Linked DNA regions of Variovorax terrae. The main gene of each other region encodes a partner of the protein of the gene in region 2 in a complex. Links are inferred from orthologs where the notes say so. Each region holds a gene or a part of one and is shown on either strand. Other genes may lie near its edges. The genes, in order: MMF98_RS18225 and scpB.

Region 1 (7,986 bases), on a different replicon or contig from region 2:
CTCATCAGGTTGGCCGTCAGCCCCACCCGGCCCATCAGGAAGAACGTGACCAGCAGGGTCAGCGGCAGCGTCACCGCCACCACCAGGGCCGGCCGCAGCCCGCCCAGGAACAGGTACAGCATCACGACCACCAGCGCGCAGGCCTCCAGCAGGGCGCGCAGCACCGTGCCTGCGGCCCGCTCCACGAGGTCGCCGCGGTTGTAGAACACCTCGATGCGCAGGCCCGGGGGCAGCTGCGGCTGCAGCTCGGCCAGGCGCTGCCCGACCGCTGCGACCACCTCGCGCGCGTTGGCGCCGCGCAGCCCCAGCACCAGGCCCTGCACGGTCTCGCCGGTGCCGTTGCGCGTCACCGCGCCATAGCGCGTGGCCGCGCCCAGGCGCACGGTGGCGACATCGCCCACGGTGACGACACGCCCCTCGCGCTGCGCCACCACGATCTGCGCCGCGTCCTGCGTGCCGAGGATGCCGCCCTCGACGCGCACCGCCAGCGCCTCCTCGCCGCTGTCCAGGCGGCCGGCACCGTCGTTGCGCGCGTTCGCCAGCAGGGCCTGGCGCAGCTCGGCCAGCGTGACGCCACGGCCGGCCAGGCGCTGCGGGTCGGGAATGACCTCGTAGCTGCGCACCTCGCCACCCAGCGCGTTGACCTCGGCCACGCCCGGCAGGGTGCGCAAAGCGGGCCGGATCACCCAGTCGAGCACGCGGCGGCGCTCGGCCAGCGAATGGCCCTCGCCCTCCAGCGTGAACATGAACATCTCGCTGAGCGGCGTGGCGATGGGCGCGAGCCCGCCCGCGGCGCTGGGCGGCAACTCGCGCATCACGCCGGCCAGCCGCTCGCTGACCTGCTGGCGCGCCCAGTAGACATCGGTGCCCTCGTCGAAATCGATGGTCACGTCGACGATGCCGTACTTGGCCATGGAGCGCACCATGCGCTTGTGCGGGATGCCCAGCATCTCGATCTCGATCGGCGTGGCCACCCGCTGCTCCACCTCTTCCGGCGTCATGCCCGGCACCTTGAGGATCACCTTGACCTGGGTCGGCGAGATGTCGGGAAACGCGTCGATCGGCAGTTGCAGGTAGGCCAGCGCGCCCATCACGGCCGCCGCCAGGGCGAGCGCCAGCACCAGCCAGCGCTGGCGCAGGCTGGCCTCCATCCATCGGTTCAGCATCATGGCTCTCCCTGCAGCAGGCCCTTGAGGGCCGCGATGCCGGTCGCCACGACGCGGCTGCCGGCGCCCAGGGCGCCTTGCACCACTGCCGTGTCGTCATCCGCCGACCAGGGCCGCACGGCCACCGGGCGCACCGTGTCGCCCGAGGCCACGAACACGGCCGGCTGGTTGCGCCACTGGAACACCGCGCGCGCCGGCACCTGCACCAGGGCCTGGCCCGCGGGCAGCGCCTGGGACGGCGCGGCAAGGCGCAGCTGCAGCGGCACCGACTGGCCGGCCTGCAGCCGGCCGGCCTGGGTCACGCCGATGCGCACGCGCTGCGTGGCCGAGCCGTCGAGCGCGGGCACCACGGCCAGCACCGTGCCGGCGGCCTCGTGGGTCGGCATGAGCGCGGCGTCGCCGGCACGCGGCAGCGCCGCGGTGGCCGGCAGCAGGGCTTCCACCTCGAGCTGCTGGCCCTGGGCCAGCCGGAACAGGGTGTCGCCGGCCGCGAAACGCTGGCCGGCCACAGCATTGACTTCGATCACGGTGCCGGCGGCCGGCGCCACCAGCACGGGCTGGGCCTGCGCTGCGGCCTGGATGCCGCTGCCCTGCAACACCTGGGTGCGCGCCAGCAGCGCGGCGCGGGTTTCCTGCACGCGCGCCTGCGCGGCGCGCCAGCGGGCCGCGGGAATGATGCCTTCCTCGTACAGGGCGGCATCGCGGCGCAGCGTGCCTTCGGCCAGATCGGCCTGGGCGCGCGCCTCGGCCTGGGCGCGCCGGGCTTCAAACCAGTCCGGGCTGTTGAAGTGGGCCAGGGCCTGGCCGGCCCGCACGGCGCTGCCGGGCGCCACCAGCAGGCGCGACACCGCGCCGGCAAACGGGGCGGCGACGGCGGATTGCGCGCCCAGGGCCGGCTGCACGCGGCCGGTGGCCGCCACCACCAGGTTCTGCACCGCCTTGGCGGGCACCAGGGCGATGCCCAGGGCCTGGCTCTGGGCGGCGCTGATGCGCAGTTCGGCGGGGGGCGCAGGCGGCGCCACGGTCTGGGCCTGGCCGGCACAGCACCAGGCCAGCCAAGGCAGCGCCCACAGGGGCGCCAGAGACTTCAACATGAAAAACTCCTGACAAAAGCAAAACGACCGCGGCGCCCCGTCACAGGGAGCCGCGCGGACTCACGAAAAGCTCAGGAGAAAACGGGAGGCGCCAGCGCGGGCGGCGGCGCGTTGGGCGGGCGCGAACGCGGCGTGAACAGCACGCGCCGAACCCGGGCGGCCCGCCGCGCCGTCGCCGCCAGGTACAGGCCGGGCAGCAGGGCCAGCACGGCGAAGAACGCGGGCGCCAGCGCGAGGAAGATGGCGGGAGAGGCAAACACGGCGCGCAGCCCGGGCTCCACGCTCACGGCGGCGCCCTCGGAGGCATCGCCGGGCGACGAAGGAACTGCTGCCGCCGCCTCGGCGCTGCGCGGCGCCTGGTAGGTCGGCGCCTTGCTCAGGTGGACATGCCAGCCCGCCAGCCGCGACGCGCCGAAATGGCCGTGCACCAGGGGCCCCAGCACCTGCAGCAGCACCAACAGCAGCACCAGCCACGTCCAGGGCGTGAGGCGTCGGTGCGATACGGGGCGATGCATGGGCCGATTATAAATTTCCCGCTGGCGCTACGGCCCGCTGTTGCCCTGCCCGGGCGTGGTGTCGAGCACCGACTGCGTGGAAACCACCCGCAGCTCGGCATTGAACACCGCGGTGAAGATCTTCGCGTCGGCCTGGTTCGGGCCGTCCGCGTAGCGCCAGTCGCAGTGGGTCTCGTTCTTCAGTAGGAACGGCGTGACCTTCATCGGCTTGCCCAGGCTGCGCCGCACCTCGTCCAGCGTCATGCCGGGCTGCACCCGGGCGAAGTTCTCGGGCGTCAGCACCTGGCGCAGCGCGCTCATCCTGCCGTCCGCGCCGATGGTGATCATGTAGTTCTTGTGGCCGGCGGGCTGGCGGTTGTACTCGAAGGTGCGGGCGCCGCCGGGCTCGTCCCAGACTTTTTCGGGCTCGCCGAAGCGCGCGCGCACGTCGGCTTCGGTGGAAACGCCCTCCTCCAGTTCGCTGATGCGCTGGGGGTCGCAGCCCACCAGTCCCAGCAGCGCAGAAATCAATCCCATGGTGCAAATCCTCGTCCACATGGTGGCCCCGGTAAAATTGAGCAAACGAGGTCCAGTTTATGTCCATCTTCCGCCGCCCCCATTACCAGTCCGAAGTCACCCAGTTCATCGAGCAGCTCAAGGCCGAAAAGCCCGACCTGGAAGCCCAGCAGCGCGCCGGACGCGCCCTGCTGTGGGACAAGAGCGTGGACCGCAGCGCCTGGGAAGAGTACCGCGAGGCCGAAGTGCCGCAACAGCCCTACGTCTACCAGACCCATGCCTGACAGCCATCAAAAATGGCAGATGTCCTCGTCCCGTGGACATTTCATGCTATTGATTTGATAGCGATTTCATGACTTCCCCCACCGACACCGCCGATCTGGCGCCCGCGGAGGCCCCGCTCGCGCCGGGCATGCCCGAGGTGGTGGACCAGGTGGCGCTGGCCCGGCTCTATGGCGAGCCGCTGTTCGCGCTGCCGACCGACCTCTACATCCCGCCCGACGCGCTGGAAGTGTTCCTGGAGGCCTTCGAGGGCCCGCTGGACCTGCTGCTCTACCTGATCCGCAAGCAGAATTTCAACATCCTCGACATCCCGATGGCCGGCGTGACGCGCCAGTACCTGACCTACGTGGACGAGATCCGCAGCCACAACCTCGAGCTGGCGGCCGAATACCTGCTGATGGCGGCCATGCTGATCGAGATCAAGTCGCGCATGCTGCTGCCGCCCAAGAAGACGGCCGAGGGCCAGGAGCCCGAAGACCCGCGCGCCGAGCTGGTGCGCCGCCTGCTCGAGTACGAGCAGATGAAGCTGGCCGCCGCGCGCCTGAACGAGGTGCCGCAGCTGGGCCGCGACGTGCTGCGCGCGCAGGTCTACATCGAGCAGTCGCTGCAGCCGCGCTTTCCCGACGTCCACCTGGCCGACCTGCAGGAGGCCTGGCGCGACATCCTCAAGCGCGCCAAGCTGGTGCAGCACCACAAGATCACCCGCGAAGAGCTCAGCGTGCGCGAGCACATGAGCATCGTGCTGCGCGCGCTGCAGGGCCGCAAGTTCATCGAGTTCGAGAGCCTGTTCGACCCCGCGCGCGGCGTCCAGGTGATGATCGTGACCTTCATCGCGATGCTCGAACTCGCCAAGGAAACCCTGATCGACATCACCCAGGCCGAGGCCTTCGCGCCGATCTACGTGCGCCTGGCCTTCACTCCCACCTAGCCGACCGCCAGCCCGGCAGCGGCGGCGGTAACGAAGTCATCCCCCGTGAAACCCTCCCCCTCCCCGCACCGCGATTTCGACGTGCTGATCGTCGGCAGCGGCCTGGCCGGCCTGTCGGCCGCGCTGCACCTGGCCCCCACCCACCGCGTGGCGGTGCTCACCAAGCGTGCCATGGCCGACGGCTCCAGCGGCTGGGCCCAGGGCGGCATCGCCGCCGTGCTGAACGAGGGCGACAGCTTCGACTCGCACGTGGACGACACCCTGGTGGCCGGTGCCGGCCTGTCCGACCCCGCGGCCACGCGCTTCGTGGTCGAGCATGCTCCGGGGAGCATCGCCTGGCTGCGCGAGCTGGGCGTGCCGTTCTCACTGCAAGACGGCCAGCTGCACCTGACGCGCGAAGGTGGCCACAGCGCGCGCCGCATCGCCCACGTGACCGACGCCACGGGCGCGGCGGTGCAGAAGACCCTGATCGAGCACGTGCGGCGCACGCCCAACATCACGCTGTTCGAGCACCACACGCTGGTGGACCTGATCACCGGCAAGAAGCGCGGCCTGCCGATCAACCGCTGCCTGGGCCTGTACGCGCTGGATGAGCGCATCGACCAGGTCGTGACCTTCCGCGCGCCGCACACCATCCTGGCCACGGGCGGCGCCGGCAAGGTCTACCTCTACACCACCAACCCCGACACTGCCACCGGCGACGGCATCGCCGCGGCCTGGCGCGCGGGCTGCCGCGTGACGAACATGGAGTTCATCCAGTTCCACCCGACCTGCCTGTACCACCCGCACGCCAAGAGCTTCCTGATCTCGGAAGCGGTGCGCGGAGAGGGCGGGCGGCTGCTGCTGCCCGATGGCACGCGCTTCATGCTAGCCCACGACCCGCGCGCCGAGCTGGCGCCGCGCGACATCGTGGCGCGCGCGATCGACTACGAGATGAAGAAGCATGGCCTGGACTGCGTGCACCTGGACATCTCGCACCAGCCGCTGGCCTTCATCCAGCAGCACTTCCCCAACATCTATGCGCGCTGCCTGGAGCTGGGCATCGACATCTCGAAGCAGCCGATTCCCGTGGTGCCGGCCGCGCACTACACCTGCGGCGGCATCCACACCGACCTGCAGGGCCGCACCGACCTGGCCGGCCTGCACGCGATCGGCGAGACCGCCTACACCGGCCTGCACGGCGCCAACCGGCTGGCCAGCAACTCGCTGGTCGAATGCATGGTGTTCGCGCGCTCGGTCGCGCAGGACATCCTGGCCACCGCGCTGCCCACGCCCCCGGCGCTGCCCGCCTGGGACGACAGCCAGGTGACGGACGCCGACGAATCGGTCGTGATCTCGCACAACTGGGACGAGCTGCGCCGCTTCATGTGGGACTACGTGGGCATCGTGCGCACCAACAAGCGGCTGGAGCGCGCGGCGCACCGCATCGCGCTGCTGCAGGGCGAGATCCAGGAGTTCTACGCCAACTTCCACGTCACGCGCGACCTGCTGGAGCTGCGCAACCTCGTGACCGTGGCGGAGCTGATCGTGCGCTCGGCCCAGTCGCGCCACGAGAGCCGGGGCCTGCACTTCAGCCGCGACTACCCGCAGACCGAGCCGCTGGGCCAGCCCACGGTGCTGACGCCGCCGGCCTGAGCGCGCCCGGCCTCAGCGGGCCAGCCGCTGCGCCATGGCGACGAAGGCATGCAGCGCCGGGTTGTCGTTGGACGGCCGGTAGGCCAGCCCGAGCTGGTAGCGCACCGGCGCGCGGCCACGGCGCACCTGCAGGTAGGCCACCTGCCCGATCTGCACCGAACGCATGGCCTGCGGCACCAGCGCCACGCCCAGGCCGCTGGCCACCAGCGCGAGGATGGTCTGCATCTGCGAGGCCACCTGCACGAAGTTCGGGATGAAGCCGCTTTCGCGGCAGGCCGCCACCACCACGCTCTCGAAGCCCGGCCCCTCCTGGAAGGTGAAGCCCACGAAACTCTCCGCCGCGAGGCTGGCCAGCTGCACCCGCTTCTGCCCGCCAAGCGGGTGGTCTTGCGGCACGGCCAGCACCAGTTCCTGCTCGGCAAAGCTCTCCACCCGGAAATCCTGCGCGTCGTACAGCGGCGGCACCACCACGCCGAGGTCCGTGCTGCCGCTGACCAGCGCCTCCATCTGCTGCGAGGTGGTGGCACCATGCAGCACCAGCTTGACGTCGGGGTAGTCGCGGCGAAAGGCGCGCAGCAGTCGGGGCACCACCTCCAGCCCCGCGCTCGGCACGAACGACAGGCCGAGCGTGCCGAACTTACCGGCCGCCGCGCGGCGCGCCACGTCCATCGACACCTGCGCATGGTGCAGCGTGCGCTGCGCCTCGCGCAGAAAGGCCTCGCCCGCGGCCGTCACACGCACGCCGTGGCGCGAGCGGTCCAGCAGCGTCACGCCCAGGCTGGCTTCGAGCCGCTGCACCGCCACGCTCAGCGGCGGCTGCGAGACATGCAGGCGCTCGGCCGCGCGGCGGAAGCTGCGCTCCTCGGCCACGGCGACGAACTGGCGAAGCTGGCGCAGGTCCATGCGAGTTCCTTGATCGGCCCGGTGATACGAAGATGCTATCACCAGCCCCTGCAAATGGTATTTGACTGAGCCTCGGCCTTCCCCGAGCATGGGTCCAACGCCGAGGCTGCGCGCCGCGGCGGAGACGGCCCGCCCCACGCCGCGGCCCCCGATGACCTGTGCAGGAACACGCCGATGCAAGCCTCGCTTCTGGAAGAACTCACCCCGGTGCCCAACCCCTACCCGATCCGCTCGGAACTCGAATACCCCGAGGCCTGGCGCCTGTGCCAGCAGTCGCGCGAGCTGGCCTGGGACCCGCGCGACATCGACTTCTCGGACCTCGCGGCGGCCGATCTTCCCGCCGAGGTGCGCGCCGCCGGCGCCGAGTGGTGGAGCCTGCGCGCCTGGATGGAGCATGGCGCCATCCCCTACGGCGCCGAGCGGCTGCGCGAGGCGATCTTTTCGCACCAGCCGTTCGAGATCAAGCAGCACATCGTGAACTTCATCGCCGAGGAGCTGCGCCACCACGAGGCCTCGTTCCTGATCGCCCAGGGCCTGGCCGGCTACCAGGACGAGCCGCGCGCCGACTACTTCAAGCAGGTGATCCCGCGCTTTCACGACGAGAGCGACGAGAAGGCCATGAGCTTCTACGCGGGGCTGGCCGTCAACACGCTGTTCGAGCAGCTCTCGGGCGAGCTGCTGCAGGCGCGCTACGAGAACGCGCGCTTCGCCTCGATCCGCAGCGCCTGCCAGCTGATCCTGCGCGACGAGGCGCGGCACATCCAGTTCGGCCGCATCATCATGCGGCGCTTCTTCTCCTCGCTCTCGGCGGCCGAGCGCCGGCTGATCGGCGAGAAGGTCGCCAAGAAGCTGCGCGGCAGCCTGCTCAACGGCGTCTACGCCGTGGTCAACCTGCCGCCCGAGGAGCGCGCGCGCGCCGGCCGCAACCGGGCGCTGGCCGCCGAATACGGCCTGGGCGCGACCCACCC
Region 2 (7,863 bases):
ACAACAGCAGGGCCAGGTTGTAGCCGGTCACCGGGTTGGCGGCGTCGAGCTCGTAGGCGCGCGACAGGCTGCGCTCGGCCTCCTCGCGCTTGCCGGCCCGGGCCTGGCACAGGCCCTGGGTCATCAGGGTCTTGGCCCGGTCGCCGTAGGTGGGGTTGGTCAGGACCTGGGCGAATGCCTGGTCGGCCTCGCTGTAGCGGGCCTGCTGGCACATCAGCCAGCCGTAGTTGTGCAGGGCATTGGCATCGCGCGGATTCAGCGAAATGGCCCGGCGAAAGCTGTCTTCCGCCATGCGCGCGTCGTTCAGGCGCATGTAGACCAGGCCGCGCAGGCTGTAGGCGTCGGCAAAGCTGGGGTCGGTGGCGATCGCCTGCTTGAGCTCGTCCAGCGCCACTGTGGTCTGGCCCTGCTCGAAATAGCCGGTGGCCAGCTCCAGGCGGATGCGCGCACGCTTGCGGGCCTCGGGCTCGTCGGAGTTCGTCACCAGGTCGGCGTGGCTGTCAGAGGCGCCCGGCCCCGAGGAATGGGACGCGCAGCCCGCCAGCCCTCCCAGCGAGACGGCGGCCAGCCATGCCCAGAAAAACCATTGCCTGGCGTGCTCCCACCCCACAGCGGACCTTTTCATGCCTCAGCTCTCCTTGGTAGCGGCCAGTGCGCCGGCCGGTTTCAACATCACGGTGCGCTGCCTAGTGATGCGTTCGCCCACGCGGGTGCGGTCTTTCACGTCCCCGGCGAGCTGGCCGCAAGCGGCATCGATATCGTCGCCGCGGGTTTTGCGCACGGTCGTCACGATACCAGCATCACTGAGGATTTTGGCGAATGCCACCACGCGGCTGTGGGGCGAGCGCGTCAGTCCGGAGGCGGGAAAAGGATTGAAGGGAATCAGGTTGAACTTGCACGACACGCCCCGCCCCGCGTGGCGCTGCACCAGGTCGATCAGCTGGTGCGCGTGCTCGGGCTGGTCGTTCACGCCGTCGAGCATGCAGTATTCGAAGGTGATAAAGTCGCGCGGCGCATGGGCCAGGTAGCGCTGGCAGGCATCGAGCAGCTCGGCCAGCGGGTACTTGCGGTTCAGCGGCACCAGGTTGTCGCGCAGCGCATCGTTGGGCGCATGCAGCGAGACGGCCAGCGCCACCGGGCAGTCCTCGCCGAGCCGGTCCATCATCGGCACCACGCCGGAGGTGGACACGGTGACGCGGCGGCGCGACAGGCCGTAGCCATGGTCGTCCAGCATGGTGCGCAATGCAGGCACCAGCGCCGCATAGTTCTGCAGCGGCTCACCCATGCCCATCATCACCACGTTGGAGATCACGCGCTCGTCGGTCTTCAGATGCCGGCGCAGGAAATGCTCGGCGAACCAGAGCTGGGCGATGATTTCGCCCGCGGTCAGGTTGCGGCTGAAGCCCTGGTGGCCGGTGGAGCAGAAGCGGCAGCCGACCGCGCAGCCGGCCTGCGACGACACGCACAGCGTGCCCCGGTCATCCTCGGGAATGAAAACGGCTTCGACGGCATTGCCGTCGCCCACGTCGAACAGCCACTTGATGGTGCCGTCGGCGGACTCGTGCTGGGTGATGACGGGCAGGCCCTGCACATGGGCCGCCGTCTTGAGCTTCTCGCGCAGCGACTTGGCCAGATCGCTCATCTGGTCGAAGTCGGAAGCGCCCTTCTGGTGGATCCAGCGGAACAGCTGGGTGGCCCGGAAGCGTTTTTCGCCGAGCCGCTCGCAGAAGGCGGCCAAACCGTCGAGGTCGTGGTCGAGCAGGTTGGCCGTCATCGCATCGGGAACGATTACCGGGAGTAAACGTTCATGCCGGGGAAGAAGAAGCCGACTTCCACCTGGGCGGTTTCGGCGGCATCGGAGCCGTGCACGGCATTGGCATCGATGCTGTCGGCGAAGTCGGCGCGGATGGTGCCCGGGGCCGCCTTCTTGGGATCGGTCGCGCCCATCAGCTCGCGGTTCTTCAGGATGGCGTTCTCGCCTTCGAGCGCCTGGATCATCACCGGGCCGGAGATCATGAAATCCACCAGGTCCTTGAAGAAGGGACGTTCCTTGTGCACGGCGTAGAAGGCTTCGGCTTCGCCGCGCGACAGGTGGGCCATCTTGGCGGCCACGATCTTCAGGCCGGCGGCCTCGAAACGGGCGTAGATCTGGCCGATCACGTTTTTCGCCACAGCGTCGGGTTTGATGATGGAAAGGGTGCGTTCGATAGCCATGATGAGTCTTTGATCCTGAACTTGTGGTTTCGATTTTTCGCCCATTGGGCAAAGCCTTGTATTTTAGCCTGCCCGGGTGATTTCCCCGTGAAATCAGGCAAAAACAATCCTGTCAGCGCGGCCGTGCGCGCCGCCTGGCGTCCGGATCAGCGGCCGCGGCCGCCACCGCCGCCCCGGCGCTGTCCGCCGCCCATGCCACCGCCGCCCCCGGGGCCGCGGCGCTGTCCCTGGCCCGGGCCTTGGCGCTGGCGCGTGAAACTGTCGGCACCGATGTAGCCGAAGGCGGTTTTCATCGGATCGGGCTGCGCATTGCCGCCCTGCCCCTGGCGGTCGCCACGGTCGGAGCGGTCCTTGCGCCGCTGGCCCTGGCCGCCGCCATTGCCGTTGCCCGCCTGGGAGGGCGGCTGGCGCTGGCCGTCGCCACGCGGCCCGCCGCTGCGCCCGCCCCGGCGGCGGTTGTTGCGATTGCCGCCGCGGCCCTGGCCTTCGGCGTCATCGGCCTGCCCGCCCGCCTGGCCGCGGCCGGCAGCCCGCTCGGCGCCGGCGGCCTGCATCAGGGCGCGGATGTCGCGCTCGTCGAGCTCCATCCAGGCCCCGCGCTTGAGCCCGCGCGGCAGCACCATGGCGCCGTAGCGGATGCGGATCAGGCGGCTCACGGCATGGCCGACCGCCTCGAACATGCGCCGCACCTCGCGGTTGCGGCCCTCGGAAATCGTCACCCGGTACCAGCAGTTGGAGCCTTCGCCACCGCCGTCCTCGATCGAGCCGAACTGGGCCATGCCGTCGTCCAGCTTCACGCCGTCCAGCAGGCGCTGCCGCTCCTCGTTGCTCAAGGCGCCGAGCACGCGCACCGCGTACTCGCGCTCCAGCCCGAAGCGCGGGTGCATGAGCTTGTTGGCCAGTTCGCCCGAGCTGGTGAACAGCAGCAGGCCTTCGGTGTTCAGGTCGAGCCGGCCGACCGACTGCCATTTGCCCTGGAACAGCTTGGGCAGCTTGCGGAACACGGTGGGCCGGTTCTGCGGATCGTCGTTCGTCACGACCTCGCCCACCGGCTTGTGGTAGGCGATCACCCGGGCCGGCGGCGGCGCGATGCGAAAGCGGATCGGCTTGCCGTTGACCTTGACGGAATCGCCGAACTGGATGCGCTGGCCGATGTGGGCCGGCTCGTTGTTGACCGAGATGCGCCCTTCCATGATGAGCTGCTCCATCTCGAGGCGCGAACCCAGCCCGGCCTGGGCCAGCACCTTGTGCAGCTTGGGCGTGTCGACCTGGGCGCCCAGCACGCGCTTGGGCGGCGCCAGCTCGGCGCTCTCCTCGTCGGCATCGAACTGGCCCGACACCACGTCGGCAAAGCGGTTGGCCTCCGGCTCGGCAGCACGCGGCGCCTCGGACGCGCGGCGGCGGCCAGGGCCGTCCTCGTCGTCTTCGTCATCCTCCTCGTCGCGGTCGTCGTCCTGCGCTTCGAGTGCTTCCTCTGCTACAGATTCCATAGCATCTCGCGGCCGCGGGACAAGGACCTGCGCCTTGTTTTCCTCAATTTCGTCGGCGGATGCCTGGGTTGCCGTGCCGGGAGTGTGTTCGTTCATGATGGGGTTCCAATGGGCCCGGCCTCGTCGCCCGAGGCGACCTCGCCGGACTCCGCCGCGGTGACCGCGGCCTCTTCCTCGTGGGGTGCGTCCGCATCGATGGGCAGGCCCGGCTGCAATGTGGCGCTCAGATGGTTCAGGGATTCCAGCACGCTGGCCTGCTGGGCCGGGTTGTCCAGCATGGGCAGCTGGTCGAGCGATTCGATGCCGAGATCGTCGAGGAACTGCCGCGTGGTGGCGAACAGCGCCGGACGGCCGACCGCCTCGCGGTGGCCGATGACCTCGACCCAGCCCCGGTCCTCGAGCTGCTTGAGGATCAGCGTGTTGATGGTGACGCCGCGGATGTCTTCCATGTCGCCGCGCGTGACCGGCTGGCGGTAGGCGATGATGGCCAGCGTCTCCAGCGTGGCGCGGGTGTACTTGGGCGGCTTCTCGGGATGCAGCCGGTCCAGGTATTCGCGCATCTCGGGCCGGCTCTGGAAGCGCCAGCCGCTGGCCACGCCGACCAGCTCGACGCCGCGCTGGGCCCAGTCGTTCTGCAGGTCCTGCAGCAGGGTCTTGATCGTGTCGGCCCCGAGTTCGTCATTGAACAGCACGCGCAGCTCGCGCACCGGCAAGGGTTGCTGCGAGCAGATCAAGGCGGTTTCGAGGACACGCTTGGCATCCGCCGTATTCATGATGTTGCGATTCCGGGAAAAGGCGCCAACAGGCGCGTTTTAGTTCGAGCGTTGCGGCCAACCGGGAAGCTGCGCAACGGGTGCCACTCCGCAGAGCGGCGGGGGCCATGGCCCTGGGGCCACTACGGTGAATTGTAACTCAGCCCCCAGGCCTGCAAGGCCCGGCTCAGATCGCCGGGCAAGGCGGCCCGGAACTCGAGCGGCTGCTGCGTGGCGGGATGGACGAACGCGAGCCGGAACGCATGCAGCGCCTGGCGCTCCAGCCCGGCGGCCGGCGCGCCGCCATACAGCGCATCGGCCACCAGCGGATGGCCGATGGACGCCATGTGGACCCGGATCTGGTGCGTGCGGCCGGTTTGCAGCGTGCAGCGCACCCAGCAGCCCTGCTCCGAATTTTGTAGCAGCTCAAGACCGGTGCTCGCGGACTTCCCGGCGTTTTTGCTCAGATCGACGACCGCCATGCGCAGCCGGTTGCGCGGATCGCGGCCGACGGGCGCCTCGACCTGCCGCTGCTCCGGCCCGGCCCACGGGCGATGCGCCAGCGCAAGATACTGCCGGCTCACCTCGCGCGCCGCGATCTGCTGCACCAGCGCATCCATCGCCGCCCGGGTGCGGGCCACCACCATCAGGCCGCTGGTGTCCTTGTCCAGCCGGTGCACGATGCCGGCGCGCGGCAGCAGCCGCGCCTGCTCGTCGCGTGCCAGCAGGCCGTTGAGCAGCGTGCCGCTCCAGTTGCCCGGCGCCGGATGCACTACCAGGCCGGCCGGCTTGTTGATGACCCGCAGGTGTTCGTCCTCGAACACCACGTCCAGCGCCATGGCTTCGGGCTTGAAGGCCTGGCTCTGCAGCGTGGGCCGCAGCTCGATCACGCCCTGGTCGCCGGCCTTGACCCGGGCCGAGGACTTGAGCGCGACCACGCCGTTCAGCGTGACGGCGCCGGCCTCGAGCAGCTGCTGCAGATGGCTGCGCGAAAATTCGGGCACCAGCTCCGCCAGCGCCCGGTCGAGGCGCTCGCCATGCTGTGCCGGCCCCACGGTCAACGGACGCCACTCGGCCTCGGCGGCCGCGTCGTCCAGGCCCTCGGCAGCCTCTTCGGCCGCGGGGTCGCTCGATATAATGAAATGGCCCTGATTCAAGAAAGATGTCCCTAATGTTTCGAGCCAAATTATCGGTTGTCCCTGCGCTGTCCGCGGTGGCCCTGGCCCTGCTGCTGTCAGCGTGCTCGAGCACCAAGGAGGACAAGACCGCCGGCTGGAGCCCGAACAAGATCTATGCCGAAGCCAAGGACGAGATGAGTTCCGGCGGCTACGACAAGGCCGTTCCGCTGCTCGAGAAGCTCGAAGGCCGCGCCGCCGGCACGCCGCTGGCGCAGCAGGCCCAGCTCGACAAGGCCTACGCCCAGTACAAGTCCAATGAGCAGGCCCAGGCCATCGCCACGCTCGACCGCTTCATGAAGCTGCACCCGTCCAGCCCGGCGCTGGACTATGCGCTGTACCTCAAGGGCATCGTCAACTTCAACGACAACCTGGGGCTGTTCTCGTTCCTGTCGCGGCAGGATCTGTCTGAGCGCGACCAGAAGGCCGCCAAGGAATCGTTCGAATCGTTCAAGGAGCTGGCGGCACGCTTCCCCGACTCGCGCTACACCCCCGACGCCCGCCAGCGCATGACCTACATCGTCAATTCGCTGGCCCAGTACGAGGTGCACGTGGCCCGCTACTACTACAGCCGCGGCGCCTACGTGGCCGCCGTCAACCGGGCCCAGATCGCGCTGGCCGACTACCGCGACGTGCCGGCGCTCGAGGAAGCCCTGTTCATCCTGTACCGCTCCTACGATGCGCTGGGCATGACCCAGTTGCGCGACGACACCAAGCGCGTGATGGAAAAGAGCTATCCCCAGAGCGAATACCTGAGCCGCGGCTTCAAGACGCGCTCGGATCCGTGGTGGCAGCTCTGGTGAGCGCATCCAGCGCCTCCTCGAATTCCGCCTGCGACTGAAGCCGCCGCATCGGCGGCAGAGCCGCCAGCAGCCGCCGCCCATAGCCCATGCCGGTCAGGCGCGTGTCGCACACCACCAGGATGCCGCGGTCCGACTCGCGCCGGATCAGCCGCCCCGCCCCCTGCTTGAGCGCCACGGCAGCTTCCGGCACGAAATAGTCCTTGAACGGGCTGCGCCCCTGTGATTCGAGCCGCTGCGAGCGGGCCTCGACCAGCGGATCGTTCGGCGGTGGAAACGGCAGCTTGTCGATGACCACCAGTTGCAGAGCATCGCCGGGCACGTCCACCCCTTCCCAGAACGACGCCGAGGCCACCAGCACGCAACCCGGCTGACCGCCGCCCGCCGCGCCCTCGCGAAAACGCTCCATCAGGCGGCGCTTGGGCCACTGCCCCTGCACCAGCACCTCCAGCTCGCCCGAGTCCGCAAACTCGGCCTGCAATGCCTCGCCGATCGCCCTGAGCGCCCGCAGCGTGGTGGTGAGCACCATGGCCCGCCCGCCCAGGCGGCGCACGGCAGCAGCCACCAGCGCAGCCACCTGCGCACTGTGGGAGGGATCGCTCGGCTTGGGCAGATGGGCCGGCACATAGAGGGCGGACTGCCGGGCGTAGTCGAACGGGCTGCCCACGCGCAGCACCTCGGCCGCGCCCAGGCCGCAGGGCTCGGTGAACCAGCGCAGGCGCTCATCGTCGCCCAGCGTGGCGGAAGTGAACACCCAGGTGCGGCCCGGCCCGCCGGCCTCAGCGCCCCCTGCATCGCGATTCAGCAGCCGCGTCTGCACCGCCTCGGCGATGTCGAGCGGCGATTCCTGCAGGCGCAGCTGCGTGCCCACATCGAGCCAGCGCACGGCCTCCGGCGCGCCAGGCCGGGCAAAGCACTCGACCCGTTCGGCCAGCAAGCCGGCCCGTTCATGCAGGCGCACGAAGTCGGGCGCGATCTCGCTCACCGTGGCCAGCCCGGCCATCGCCCGCAGGCAGGCTGCGTGAAGGGCATGCAGGGTCTCTTCCCAGGCCGCCGCAGGCACACCCTCGGGCGCCGGGCCGGCCCAGCGCAGCTTGCCGCCCAGCCCGCCCTTGCCCACCGCCAGGCGCAGGTCGCGCCCGGCGCGCTCGACGTCCGAAGCCAGCAGTTGCCAGTCCACCAGGCCGCGGGCCAGTTGCAGCCCGGTGCCCAGCAGGTCGCGGGCGAAATCGAGCACCTGGCCGGTGGTCAGGCTCGAGCCCAGGAACTGGACGCCGGTTTCGTTGAGCTGATGCGCCTCGTCGAAAATCGCCACCCGCACGGAAGGCAGCAGTTCGGCCATGCCCGATTCGCGCACCGCGAGATCGGCAAAGAACAGATGATGGTTGATGACCACCACGTCCGCGGCCAGCGCCTCGCGGCGCGCCAGGTT

What was found.
Region 1: scpB (region 2) and MMF98_RS18225 share a complex: the UniProt entries of both Bacillus subtilis proteins name them as parts of the cohesin-like complex. The link is inferred for Variovorax terrae from one-to-one orthologs.

What each region holds. Positions count from the first base shown.
Region 1 is NZ_JALGBI010000002.1:578,082-586,067, reverse strand. Bases 2,634-5,551 are described here. They hold MMF98_RS18225 (segregation and condensation protein A), read left to right. Parts: upstream 2,634-3,622; coding sequence 3,623-4,480; downstream 4,481-5,551. Other genes in these bases: nadB (L-aspartate oxidase), read left to right, coding at 4,526-5,551; MMF98_RS18230 (DUF3460 family protein), read left to right, coding at 3,351-3,554; bamE (outer membrane protein assembly factor BamE domain-containing protein), read right to left, coding at 2,803-3,291; MMF98_RS18240 (hypothetical protein), read right to left, coding at 2,634-2,775. Outside these bases: MMF98_RS18250 (efflux RND transporter permease subunit), read right to left, coding at 1-1,166; MMF98_RS18245 (efflux RND transporter periplasmic adaptor subunit), read right to left, coding at 1,166-2,260; more of MMF98_RS18240, read right to left, coding at 2,332-2,633; more of nadB, read left to right, coding at 5,552-6,115; MMF98_RS18215 (LysR family transcriptional regulator), read right to left, coding at 6,128-7,018; MMF98_RS18210 (diiron oxygenase), read left to right, coding at 7,193-7,986. UniProt on the Bacillus subtilis protein: Participates in chromosomal partition during cell division. May act via the formation of a condensin-like complex containing Smc and ScpB that pull DNA away from mid-cell into both cell halves.
Region 2 is NZ_JALGBI010000001.1:2,144,191-2,152,053, forward strand. What follows is about bases 2,638-5,432. They hold scpB (SMC-Scp complex subunit ScpB), read right to left. Parts: upstream 4,478-5,432; coding sequence 3,797-4,477; downstream 2,638-3,796. Other genes in these bases: MMF98_RS10135 (pseudouridine synthase), read right to left, coding at 2,638-3,800; MMF98_RS10145 (RluA family pseudouridine synthase), read right to left, coding at 4,600-5,432. Outside these bases: type IV pilus biogenesis/stability protein PilW, read right to left, coding at 1-625; dual-specificity RNA methyltransferase RlmN, read right to left, coding at 629-1,774; ndk (nucleoside-diphosphate kinase), read right to left, coding at 1,789-2,214; more of MMF98_RS10135, read right to left, coding at 2,361-2,637; more of MMF98_RS10145, read right to left, coding at 5,433-5,613; MMF98_RS10150 (outer membrane protein assembly factor BamD), read left to right, coding at 5,628-6,434; DNA repair helicase YoaA, read right to left, coding at 6,397-7,863. UniProt on the Bacillus subtilis protein: Participates in chromosomal partition during cell division. May act via the formation of a condensin-like complex containing Smc and ScpA that pull DNA away from mid-cell into both cell halves.